DNA from 3 places in the Pseudomonas sp. Pso3 genome. Region 1 is predicted to be linked to each of the others. Evidence: riboswitches for the same ligand, from Rfam matches in the RefSeq annotation. Region 1 holds a riboswitch; each other region holds the start of a gene.
What was found. A riboswitch is a leader RNA that binds a small molecule or an ion and turns the genes downstream of it on or off. The one in region 1 is predicted to bind cobalamin.
Positions count from the first base shown of each region.

Region 2: it holds a riboswitch for cobalamin, as region 1 does, so the genes downstream of both, cobW (cobalamin biosynthesis protein CobW) here and cobO (cob(I)yrinic acid a,c-diamide adenosyltransferase) in region 1, are expected to answer to the same signal.
Region 3: it holds a riboswitch for cobalamin, as region 1 does, so the genes downstream of both, ACZ5R1_RS02850 (ABC transporter substrate-binding protein) here and cobO (cob(I)yrinic acid a,c-diamide adenosyltransferase) in region 1, are expected to answer to the same signal.

Region 1 is NZ_AP043687.1:3,325,223-3,328,487, reverse strand. Features, by position in the region: gene ACZ5R1_RS15770 (YggL 50S ribosome-binding family protein) at 70-438, opposite strand; gene ACZ5R1_RS15765 (four-helix bundle copper-binding protein) at 604-933, opposite strand; cobalamin riboswitch at 1,031-1,226, shown strand; gene cobO (cob(I)yrinic acid a,c-diamide adenosyltransferase) at 1,328-1,954, shown strand; gene ACZ5R1_RS15755 (cobyrinate a,c-diamide synthase) at 1,948-3,246, shown strand; gene bluB (5,6-dimethylbenzimidazole synthase) at 3,243-3,265, shown strand, end outside.
Region 2 is NZ_AP043687.1:2,321,779-2,325,043, reverse strand. Features, by position in the region: gene cobN (cobaltochelatase subunit CobN) at 1-819, opposite strand, end outside; gene cobW (cobalamin biosynthesis protein CobW) at 826-1,878, opposite strand; cobalamin riboswitch at 1,982-2,307, opposite strand; cobalamin riboswitch at 2,366-2,571, shown strand; gene ACZ5R1_RS10840 (CbtB domain-containing protein) at 2,658-2,843, shown strand; gene ACZ5R1_RS10835 (CbtA family protein) at 2,856-3,265, shown strand, end outside.
Region 3 is NZ_AP043687.1:601,737-605,001, forward strand. Features, by position in the region: gene cobJ (precorrin-3B C(17)-methyltransferase) at 1-1,620, shown strand, start outside; cobalamin riboswitch at 1,627-1,773, shown strand; gene ACZ5R1_RS02850 (ABC transporter substrate-binding protein) at 1,805-2,821, shown strand; gene ACZ5R1_RS02855 (FecCD family ABC transporter permease) at 2,818-3,265, shown strand, end outside.

The DNA of each region.
Region 1 (3,265 bases):
GAGGACCTGGTTTCCAACGGATTCCCCTTTACGACCGCAACGGACGCCAAGCTATCCGGCGAAGGCTAGTTAGACTTCGCCGTCGTGGTGCCAGGCGTCATGCAGATCGGAGGCGTTGGCTTCGCCGACTTCGGCGCGGGCCTTGAGCCAGTCCAGCAGCGCGGTGCGGTCTTCCTCGGTGGGCGAGGTGTAGCGCTTGTTGGCCATGATGGTGCCTTCGACCCAGGCGTTGTCGAAGCCGCCGATGTAGTCCAGCTTGCGCTCTTCGACGTAGTCGATGAAGTCGCCCAGGAAGGTGTCCAGATCGTCTTCGCTGAGTTCGTTCTTGAAGCTCACCTTGATTTCAAAGGCCAGTTCCTGGAATTCGCCCAGGTACTGCTTCTTGCGCAGGCGACGCTTCATGCGGCTCAAACGGGGATCTTGGTTGGTATCGGTCATGGCGAAGGCCTGGATATCGATGAAAGGGCGGGCATTATCCCTGGCGTCGCCGGGTAATGCCAATGCCGAACGCCCGAGCGGCGGCTTCCTGTGCGGGATTCGGCTGCGACCAGAGCGCGCAGCACGGCAGCCGGCGCTCAGCGGATACGGTTATCGGCAGCCGCCTCAGGCGGCCATGGCCGCGCAGGCGTCGGCGCAGGCTGCGCAGGCCCGGGCGCAGGCCTGGCAGTGTTCGGCCTTGTGCTTGCCGCATTCGGCGGCGCAGGCACGGCAGGTGGCCAGGCACAGGGCGCAGGCTTCGGCGATGCGGTCGCTGCCGCGCTGCATGAAGGTGGCGGCCAGGCGGCAGGCGTCGGCGCAATCGCGATCCAGGCGGACGCAGTCGCGCATCATGTCCAGATTGGCTTCGCCCAGGCAGGCGCTGGCGCAGGTTTCGCAGGCGGCGGCGCAATCGAGGCAGGCCTTGATGCAGGCGGCGAGGGTGGCATCGTTCATCCGGTAGCTCCTGGCGGTGGGTGTCTAGGGTGGACCCGTCCGCGCGACGCCGAGTTCGGGCGGCGCCATCGATTGACGCTCTCCCGGCTAGTCCGTACCCTGCGCCCTTGCACGTGGTGCCCCGCCTGGAGCGGGGTGAAACAGGGAAGCCGGTCGAGCCGGCGCTGCCCCCGCAACGGTAGTTGAGCAGTAGCTGCGCGATGCCCACTGGCCCTGGCCGGGAAGGGGCGCAGCGGATGCCCTCAGGGCATCGGCTCACCAGCCCGGAGACCGGCCACGCTTGCGTTCATCTCGGCGATGCGGAGGGCGTCGCGCGGCGTCGCCCCCTGCCTCGCGCGGGCGGCGTCTCTGCCCGTTTCTCCGCCGCGCCGCGCCCGCACCCGGAGAACCGCCCATGACCGACACCCCCGATTCGACCAGCCCCGAGCGCGACGAGCGCCACCGCGCGCGCATGGTGCGCAAGAAGGCGGTGATCGACGCCCGCATCGCCGAAGCCCAGGACGAACGCGGCCTGCTGCTGGTGCATACCGGCATCGGCAAGGGCAAGAGCAGCTCCGCCTTCGGCATGGCGGCACGCGCCCTCGGCCACGGCATGAAGGTGGGCGTGGTGCAGTTCATCAAGGGCCGCCGTGACACCGGCGAGCAACTCTTCTTCAAGCGCTTCCCGGACGAGGTGCGCTACCACGTCATGGGCGAGGGCTTCACCTGGGACACCCAGGACCGGGCCCGCGACCTGCAGTCGGCGGCCGCGGCCTGGGCGGTGGCGGTGGAGCTCTTGCGCGATCCGGCCATCGGCCTGGTGCTGCTGGACGAACTCAACATCGCCTTCAAGCATGGCTATCTGGAGGTCGACCAGGTGCTGGCCGACCTGGCCGGGCGTCCGGCTCATCAGCACGTGGTGGTGACCGGCCGCGGTGCGCCACAGGCATTCGTCGAGGCCGCCGACACCGTGACCGACATGAGTCTGGTCAAGCACGCCTTCCAGGCCGGCGTCCGCGCCCAGCAGGGCATCGAATGGTAGGCGAGACGCGGCATTGCCCGGCGCTGCTGATCGCCGCCCCGGCCTCGGGTCAGGGCAAGACCAGCGTCACCGCCGCCCTGGCCCGGTTGCATGCCCGCCAGGGGCGGCGGGTACGGGTGTTCAAGTGCGGCCCGGACTTTCTCGATCCGATGATCCTGGCCCGCGCCAGCGGCGCGCCGGTCTATCAGCTCGATCTGTGGATGATCGGCGAGGCCGAGAGCCGGCGCCTGCTGTGGGAAGCGGCGGGGGAGGCGGATCTCATCCTCATCGAAGGCGTCATGGGGCTGTTCGACGGCCAGCCCTCGGCCGCCGACCTGGCCGAGCGCTTTGGCGTACCGGTGCTGGGCGTGATCGACGCCGCCGGCCTGGCGCAGACCTTTGGCGCCCTGGCCTATGGCCTCGCCCATTACCGGCCGAGCCTGCCCTTCGCCGGGGTGCTGGCCAACCGCAGCGGCAGTCCGCGGCAGACCCAGCTGATCCGCGGCAGCCTGCCGGCGGGCATGACCTTCTTTGGCAGTCTGCCGCGCGATGCCGGTATCGAGTTGCCCAGTCGTCACCTGGGGCTGATCCAGGCCGATGAGGTCACCGACCTGGATCGCCGTCTGGACATGGCGGCCGATGCCCTGGGCGCCAGTTCCGACATCGAATTGCCGCCGCCGGTGGCCTTCGCCGCGCCGGAGCCGACCGCGGTCGAGCCACTGCTGGCCGGAGTGCGGATCGGTGTGGCCCGGGACGCGGCCCTGGCCTTCATCTACCAGGCCAACCTGGATCTCTTGCGCGCCCTGGGCGCCGAGCTGCAGTTCTTTTCCGTGCTGGCCGACACGACGCTGCCGGCGGTGGACAGCCTCTATCTGCCGGGCGGCTATCCCGAGCTGCACCTGCAGACGCTGTCCAACAACCTGGGCATGCGCGCGGCCATCCGCGCCCATCATGCGGCGGGCAAGCCGATCCTCGCCGAGTGCGGCGGCATGCTCTATCTGCTCGACGAACTGACCGACAAGGCCGGCGAATCCGCCAGCCTGCTCGGACTGCTGCCGGGCAGCGCGCGGATGCAGGCGCGACTCACCGCCTTGGCCCTGCAGTCGGTGGATTTCGCGCAGGGCACCCTGCGCGGCCACACCTATCACCACTCCGCCCTGGAGTCACCCGAGACGCCCTGGGCGCGCGGGCTGTGCCCCAACGGCAAGGCGGTGGCCGAGGCGGTCTACCGAGACGGTCGCCTCACCGCCAGCTATATTCACTTCTACATGCCGTCGGCACCCGCCGCGGCCGCCGCGATGCTCAAGCCGTGACCACGACCCCCTATACCCC
Region 2 (3,265 bases), 1.0 Mb from region 1:
CCGCTCCGGACTGGACTGGGCGAAGCCGGTGGTATTGAGGATCAGCGCGGCGTTGGTCTCGTCCAGCAGCCGCTCCACCTCCTCCAGACAGGCCGGCTCCTTGAGACTGGCCACGGCGATAGGCAACGGATTCAGCCCTTCGGCGGCCAGCTGCTGGCAGAAGACGTCGACGAAGGCGGTGTTGGCCGACTGCAGATGGGTGCGATAGAACAGCAGCGCCGCGGTCGGCCAATCCGGTCGCCAGTGCTGGCGCCAGCCGTCCAGACCCAGGCCTTCCGGCTGATAGACCGCCACCCGCGGCAATTCCCGTGGCGGCTGGTAGGTGTACGGGGCACCCAGGCATTCGGCCGCCAGGCAATGCAGGAAATCCCGGGCATTGCCCAGCCCTCCCTGGCGCAGATAGCGCCACAGCCGTTCGGCCAGCTCCGGGGCCACCGTACCCAGGGCCATCAGCTCCGGATCGGGCCGATCGCAGCCGGGTACCGCGATCAGGGTCAGCCCCCGCGCGGCCAACTCGGCCAGCCGTTCCATGCCATAGCGCCAGTAACCCTGGCCGCCATGCAGGGAGATGAACACCACTCGCGCCTGGCTCAGCACCTCCTCGACATAGAGGTCCACCGAGGCGTGGTTCTGCAACTGCATGGGATTGGCCAGGCGCAGACTCGGATAGTCCTCGTCCAGGCTACGGGTCGCCTCCGCCAGCAGCGCCAGGTGCGAATCGCCACTGCAGAGCACGACGATCTCACCGGGCGTCTGCGCCAGGTGAGCGATGCCGTCGTCGGGGACGAAGCCGCCCGGCTGGGTACGCAGCAGATGCATCTGGCGTCAGGCGACCGCGGCGCGCAACTGGGTGGTGATGGCCGCCTGGTCCAGCTCCTGGCCAATCAGCACCAGCTGGGTGCTGCGGGTCTCATCGGTCTTCCAGGGGCGGTCGAAGTGCTTGTCGAAGCGGGTGCCGACCCCCTGGACCAGCAGTCGCAGCGGCTTGCCGGCGATGGCCGCGAAGCCCTTCACCCGCAGCACACCATGGGTCTTGACCACCTCGGCCAGGGCCGCCAGCAGGGTCGCCTCGGCCACCTCGGGCAGCTGGACGCCGAAGGAGTCGAATTCGTCGTGATCGTGGTCTTCATGACCTTCGAGGTCATGGTGGGTGGGACGGCTGTCGATATGGGCCTCGGATTCGGCCTGCAGCCCCAGCAGAACCGACAGCGGCAGCACGCCGCGACTGGCTTCCACCACCTTGACCGCCGGCGGCAACTCCTCGGTGACCTCGGCACGTACCCGCGCCAGGGCCTCGGCATCCAGGCCATCGGCCTTGTTGAGGATCACCAGATCGGCGCTGGCGAGCTGGTCTTCGAACAACTCGTGGAGCGGCGATTCATGGTCGAGGTTGGGGTCCTGGCGGCGCTGGACGTCCACCTGCTCGGGATGGGCGGCGAAGGTGCCGGCCGCCACCGCGGGGCTGTCGACCACGGTGATCACCGCATCCACCGTGCAGGCGTTGCGGATCTCCGGCCACTGGAAGGCCTGCACCAGGGGCTTGGGCAGGGCCAGGCCACTGGTCTCGATGAGGATATGGTCGATGTCGCCGCGGCGGGCTACCAACTCCTTCATCACCGGGAAGAATTCTTCCTGCACGGTGCAGCACAGGCAACCGTTGGCCAGTTCAAAGACGCGGCCCTGGGCCTCTTCCTCGGTACAGCCGATGCTGCACTGGCGCAGGATTTCACCGTCGATGCCCAGCTCGCCGAATTCGTTGACGATCACCGCGATGCGGCGGCCTTCGGCGTGGTCGAGCATGTGCCGCAGCAGGGTGGTCTTGCCGGAACCGAGGAAGCCGGTGACGATGGTGACGGGGGTCTTGGCCAGGGTTTTCATGGGCTGCCCTTAGAGAGAAAGCGAAAGAAGACGGGCAGGCATGCCAGGCGCTCGCGCCGCGGCGAGGCCCCAATGGCAGCCCGGATCACCCCGCCCGGTTGCGTGTTCGAAACGTGGCGAGGCAGGTCTCCTGGCTCGCGGCGCCCGGCTCCGGCCTTCCCGCGTGAGCAGTGGCCTTAGAGCGTGTTCATAATTTCGCGAGCTAGAGTCAAACAAGGCGAAGATGCTTGAGGAAGCGGAGTTTACGAATGGTAAATGAGCATTCCGAAAGCAGCTTCAACGCAGTTTGGCCGACGCGCAGCAAATTATGAACAGGCTCTAGTGGAGAGGCTAAAAACGCCGCTTACAGTTGCGGGGGCAGCCGCGGTGTCGCACCGCGTTCCCTTTCAAGCTCTTGCCGACAAGAGCACCTCGCAACGCGACAGGCTACGAGCGCCCCGCCGGGGTGTCAATCGGCCAGACTTGACCGGCGGACGAGGCGCGTGGTCTGCTCGCCGCTGCTTCAGGTGTCGCGACTCCGCCATGGGTCGCGGTGAAACGGGAAGCCGGTCCGAGTCCGGCACTGCCCCCGCAACGGTAGACGAGCGCAGGATCACAGAGCCACCCGGCCGGCAAGTCTGGGGAAGGCGATCCTGGTAGTTGCAGCCTGCAACCCTCGTGAGTCCGGAGACCGGCCTGCTGCTTTCAAGCAACCCGCGGTGGGCGGTCGTGCTGGACGGCGGCCGCCTGCGGCTCGCTGCCTCGGCGCGTCCCTGCCGCTTCGACTCCGAGGCCCTGCCATGACCGCTACCCGCTCGACCACCGCCCTGCCCCAGACCAGTACCCGCACCCAGCGTCTGACCGCCACCCTGCTCGCCTGCCTGCTCGGCCTGGGCCTGGTGCTTCTGGCCGGTTTCTCCCATGTCGAGGCGCTGCACAACGGCGCTCACGATACCCGCCATAGCGAAGGCTTCCCCTGCCACTAAAAGGAGTTCGCCATGTTCCAGCGTATTGCCTTCAGTGCCGGCGTGGCCGGCCTCCTTGCGGCCCTGTTGCTGAGTGCCCTGCAAAGCCTGTGGCTGACCCCGCTCATCCTCCAGGCGGAAACCTACGAGGTCCAGACCGAGGCGCCCGCCATGGCCGGACAGCATCATCATGGTGAAGAAGCAGCCTGGACGCCGGCGGATGGCTGGCCGCGAACCCTGTCGACCTTTGGCGGCAACCTGGTGGTGGCGGTAGGCTTCGGCCTGATCCTGGCGGGCCTGTTCAATCTAAGAGGCCCGACCCGCCTGCACCAGGGCCTGCTGTGGGGCCTGGCCGGCTATGCCACCTTTTGCCTGGCGCCCAGCCTCGGCCTGCCGCCGGAGCTACCCGGCACGGCCGCGGCGGATCTCACCCTGCGTCAAGC
Region 3 (3,265 bases), 2.2 Mb from region 1:
ACCGCCCGCCGCTTGCAGGCCGGCCTGCCGGGCAGCCTGGTGCACGGCCTGGCCGGGCGGGTCGAGGGCGACGTCAGCTACAGCGCCTTCGGCGATCACCTGCGCGAGCTCTATCGGCAGCAGCGGCCGCTGCTGGTGCTCTGCGCCGCCGGCATCGTCATCCGCAGCCTGGCGTCCTTGCTGGACGACAAGACCGCCGAGCCGCCGGTGCTGGCCGTGGCCGAAGACGGCAGCGCCGTGGTGCCGCTGCTGGGCGGCCTGGCCGGCGCCAATCGCCTGGCCCGTCAGCTCGGTACGCTGCTGAACGTGGCCCCGGCCATCACCACCAGTGGCGAACTGAGATTCGGCACCTGCCTGCTCGATCCGCCGGCCGGCTATGCCCTGGCCGATGTCGACGTGGCCAAGCATCGGGTGGCCGATCTGCTGGCCGGCGCCCCGGTACGCATCGAGGGCGAGGCGCCCTGGCTGGATGAGGTGCCCCTGGCCCGCGATCCCGCGGCGCGGCAGCGTATCCTGGTCTCGCCACTGGCCAGCGCTGACGATCACACCCTGCTGATCCATCCCCGCGCCGTGCTGGTGGCGGCACGCGCCGATGCCACCGCCGCCGCCGTCACCGCGCTGCTCGCCAGCGCCGGCTATGCGCCGGGCGCCGTGGCGCTGCTGCTGGCGCGGGCGGAAGACATGGCCGCGCCCGGCCTCGCCGAGCTGAGCCAGACGCTGGCCGTACCCCTGAGATTCGTCGACGCCCGCACCCCGGACTTCGCCCGGGCGTCGGTGGCGCGGGCCCAGGCCCAGGGTCTCGCCCTGCACCTGCATGACCGGCCGCTGGACGCCGATGACCTCGGCCAGCGCCGTGGGCGCCTCAGCGTGGTGGGTCTCGGCCCCGGCGCGGCGGAGCTCATGGCACCGGTGGTGCGCCGCGCCCTGGACCAGGCCCAGGACGTGCTCGGCTACGCCACCTACGTGCAGATGGCCGGTCCCTTGCGCCCGGATCAGTTGGCCCATGCCAGCGACAACCGCGAAGAATTGCAGCGCGCCCGCCACGCCTTCGAACTGGCCGCCAGCGGTCGCCAGGTGGTCATGGTGTCGTCCGGCGATCCGGGCGTCTTCGCCATGGCCGCCGCGGTGCTCGAGGTGCTGGAAGGCGCCGACGATCCGCGCTGGGCGGCGGTGGAGCTGGAGATCCTCCCGGGCATCACCGCGGCCATGGCCAGCGCCGCCCTGGCCGGCGCGCCCCTGGGCCACGACTTCTGCCTGATCTCCCTGTCCGACAACCTCAAGCCCTGGGCGGTGATCGAGCAGCGCCTGCGCCAGGCCGCCGCGGCGGACCTGGCCATGGCCTTCTACAACCCCATCTCCAAGGCCCGGCCGCATCAGCTGGAGCGGGCGCTGGACGTCCTGCGCAGCTGCCGTCCGGCGAACACCCCGGTGATCCTCGGCCGCGACGTCGGGCGTCCCGGTGGCGGTCTCGAATACACCAGCCTCGGCGCGCTGCGCAGCGACATGGTGGATTCACGCACCCTGGTGATCCTCGGCTCCAGCCATACCCGGCGTTTCCCGCGGGCCGATGGCGGCGAGTGGGTCTATACGCCACGCTGGTACGATCCGGAATTGTTATAAAGTAACATTTAGTGCTTGAATCCTGGTCGCCGCTGGCTCACCCTCGGCGACCTTCCTGTTCCCTGGCGGGAAGCCGGTGCAACTCCGGTGCGGTCGCGCCACTGTGAGCTTCGCGAGAAGCGAGCCAGACCTTGCCAGGGGCTACCCAACATCCACAAGGGACGCGTCATCCCAAGGAGAGTCCATGTTTCGCCGTCTTCTGCCGCTGCTCGCCGCCGGCCTGTTGTCCGTTGCCTCTCTCACCACCCAGGCGGCCACCGCCTATCCGCTGACCGTGCACAACTGCGGTCGTGAGCTGGTCTTCGAGCGCGCGCCCCAGCGGCTGGTCAGCCTCGGTCAGGCCAGCACCGAGTTGCTCTTGCGCCTGGGCGTGGGCGCGCGGCTGGTGGGCACCGGCGTCTGGTTCGGCGGCTTGCCCGCGGACCTGCAGGCGGCGGGCAAGGGCATTCCGCGGCTGGCCGACAACGCCCCCAGCTTCGAGGCCGTGGTCGGCACCCGGCCGGACCTGGTGGCGGCCCAGTACACCTATCACGTCGGCCCCGGTGGCGAGGTGGCGGACTTCCCGCGCTTCGCCAAGCTGGGCATCGCCGCCTATGTGGCGCCCAGCGATTGCGAGGGCAAGGCGGTGACCGCCGATTCCAACAGCGATGGCAGCCGCAGCGCGCCCTTCGACATGCAGCTGGTGACCCGCGAAGCCCGCGAGCTGGCGGCCATCCTCGATGTGCAGCCGGCCGGCGAGCGTCTGGTCGCCGACCTGGACCGCCGTATCGCCGTCGCGGGCGAGCAGGCCAAAGCCGCCGGGGTGCAGGGCCGCTCGGTGCTGTTCTGGTTTTCCAGTCCGCGGCTGGAAGGGGATCCCTGGGTCGCCGGCAACCTCGGTGCGCCGGCCTGGATCGCCCGGGCCCTGGGGCTGCGCAACGTGGTCGACAGCGCCGAGGAATGGCCGGCGGTGAGCTGGGAGCGCATCGCCAGCCTGGACCCTGACTATATCGTCGTGGCGCGCATGGACCGGCGTCTCTACCCGGCCGATGACGTGGACAAGAAGCTGGCCTTCCTGCGCAGCGATCCCCTGACCCGCGAATTGCGCGCGGTACGCGAGAATCATCTGCTGGTGGTGGATGCCCCGACCCTCAATCCCTCGCTGCGGGTGGTGGACAGCGTCGAGACCCTGGCCGCCGACCTGGCCAAGCCGCAACCATGAGTCTGCCCCTCGCGGCCGAAGGCGCCCGGCCCTGGCGCTGGCTGCTGGGCCTGGCCGCGGTGCTGGCGCTGGCGGCGAGCGTGGTGCTGGCGGCGTCCTTCGGCGAGATGCCCATCGCGCCCCTGACCAGTCTGCAGGCCATCGCCAACGGCCTCGGCCTGGGGCCCTATCCGGTGGAGCGCATCGTCCAGGGCATCGTCTGGGAATACCGCCTCAGTCGCGCCCTGGTGGCCGCCTGCTGCGGTGCGGGCCTGGCGGTCTCCGGCGCCATCCTTCAGGCGCTGCTGCGCAACGCCCTGGCCGAGCCCTATGTGCTCGGCCTATCGGCCGGCGCCTCCACCGGCGCGGTGCTGGTGATGCTGCTGGGCGTCGGTGGCGGGGTGCTCGGCGTGTCCCTGGGTGCCTTTCTCGGCGCGGTGCTGGCCTTCGCCGTGGTGCTGCCCT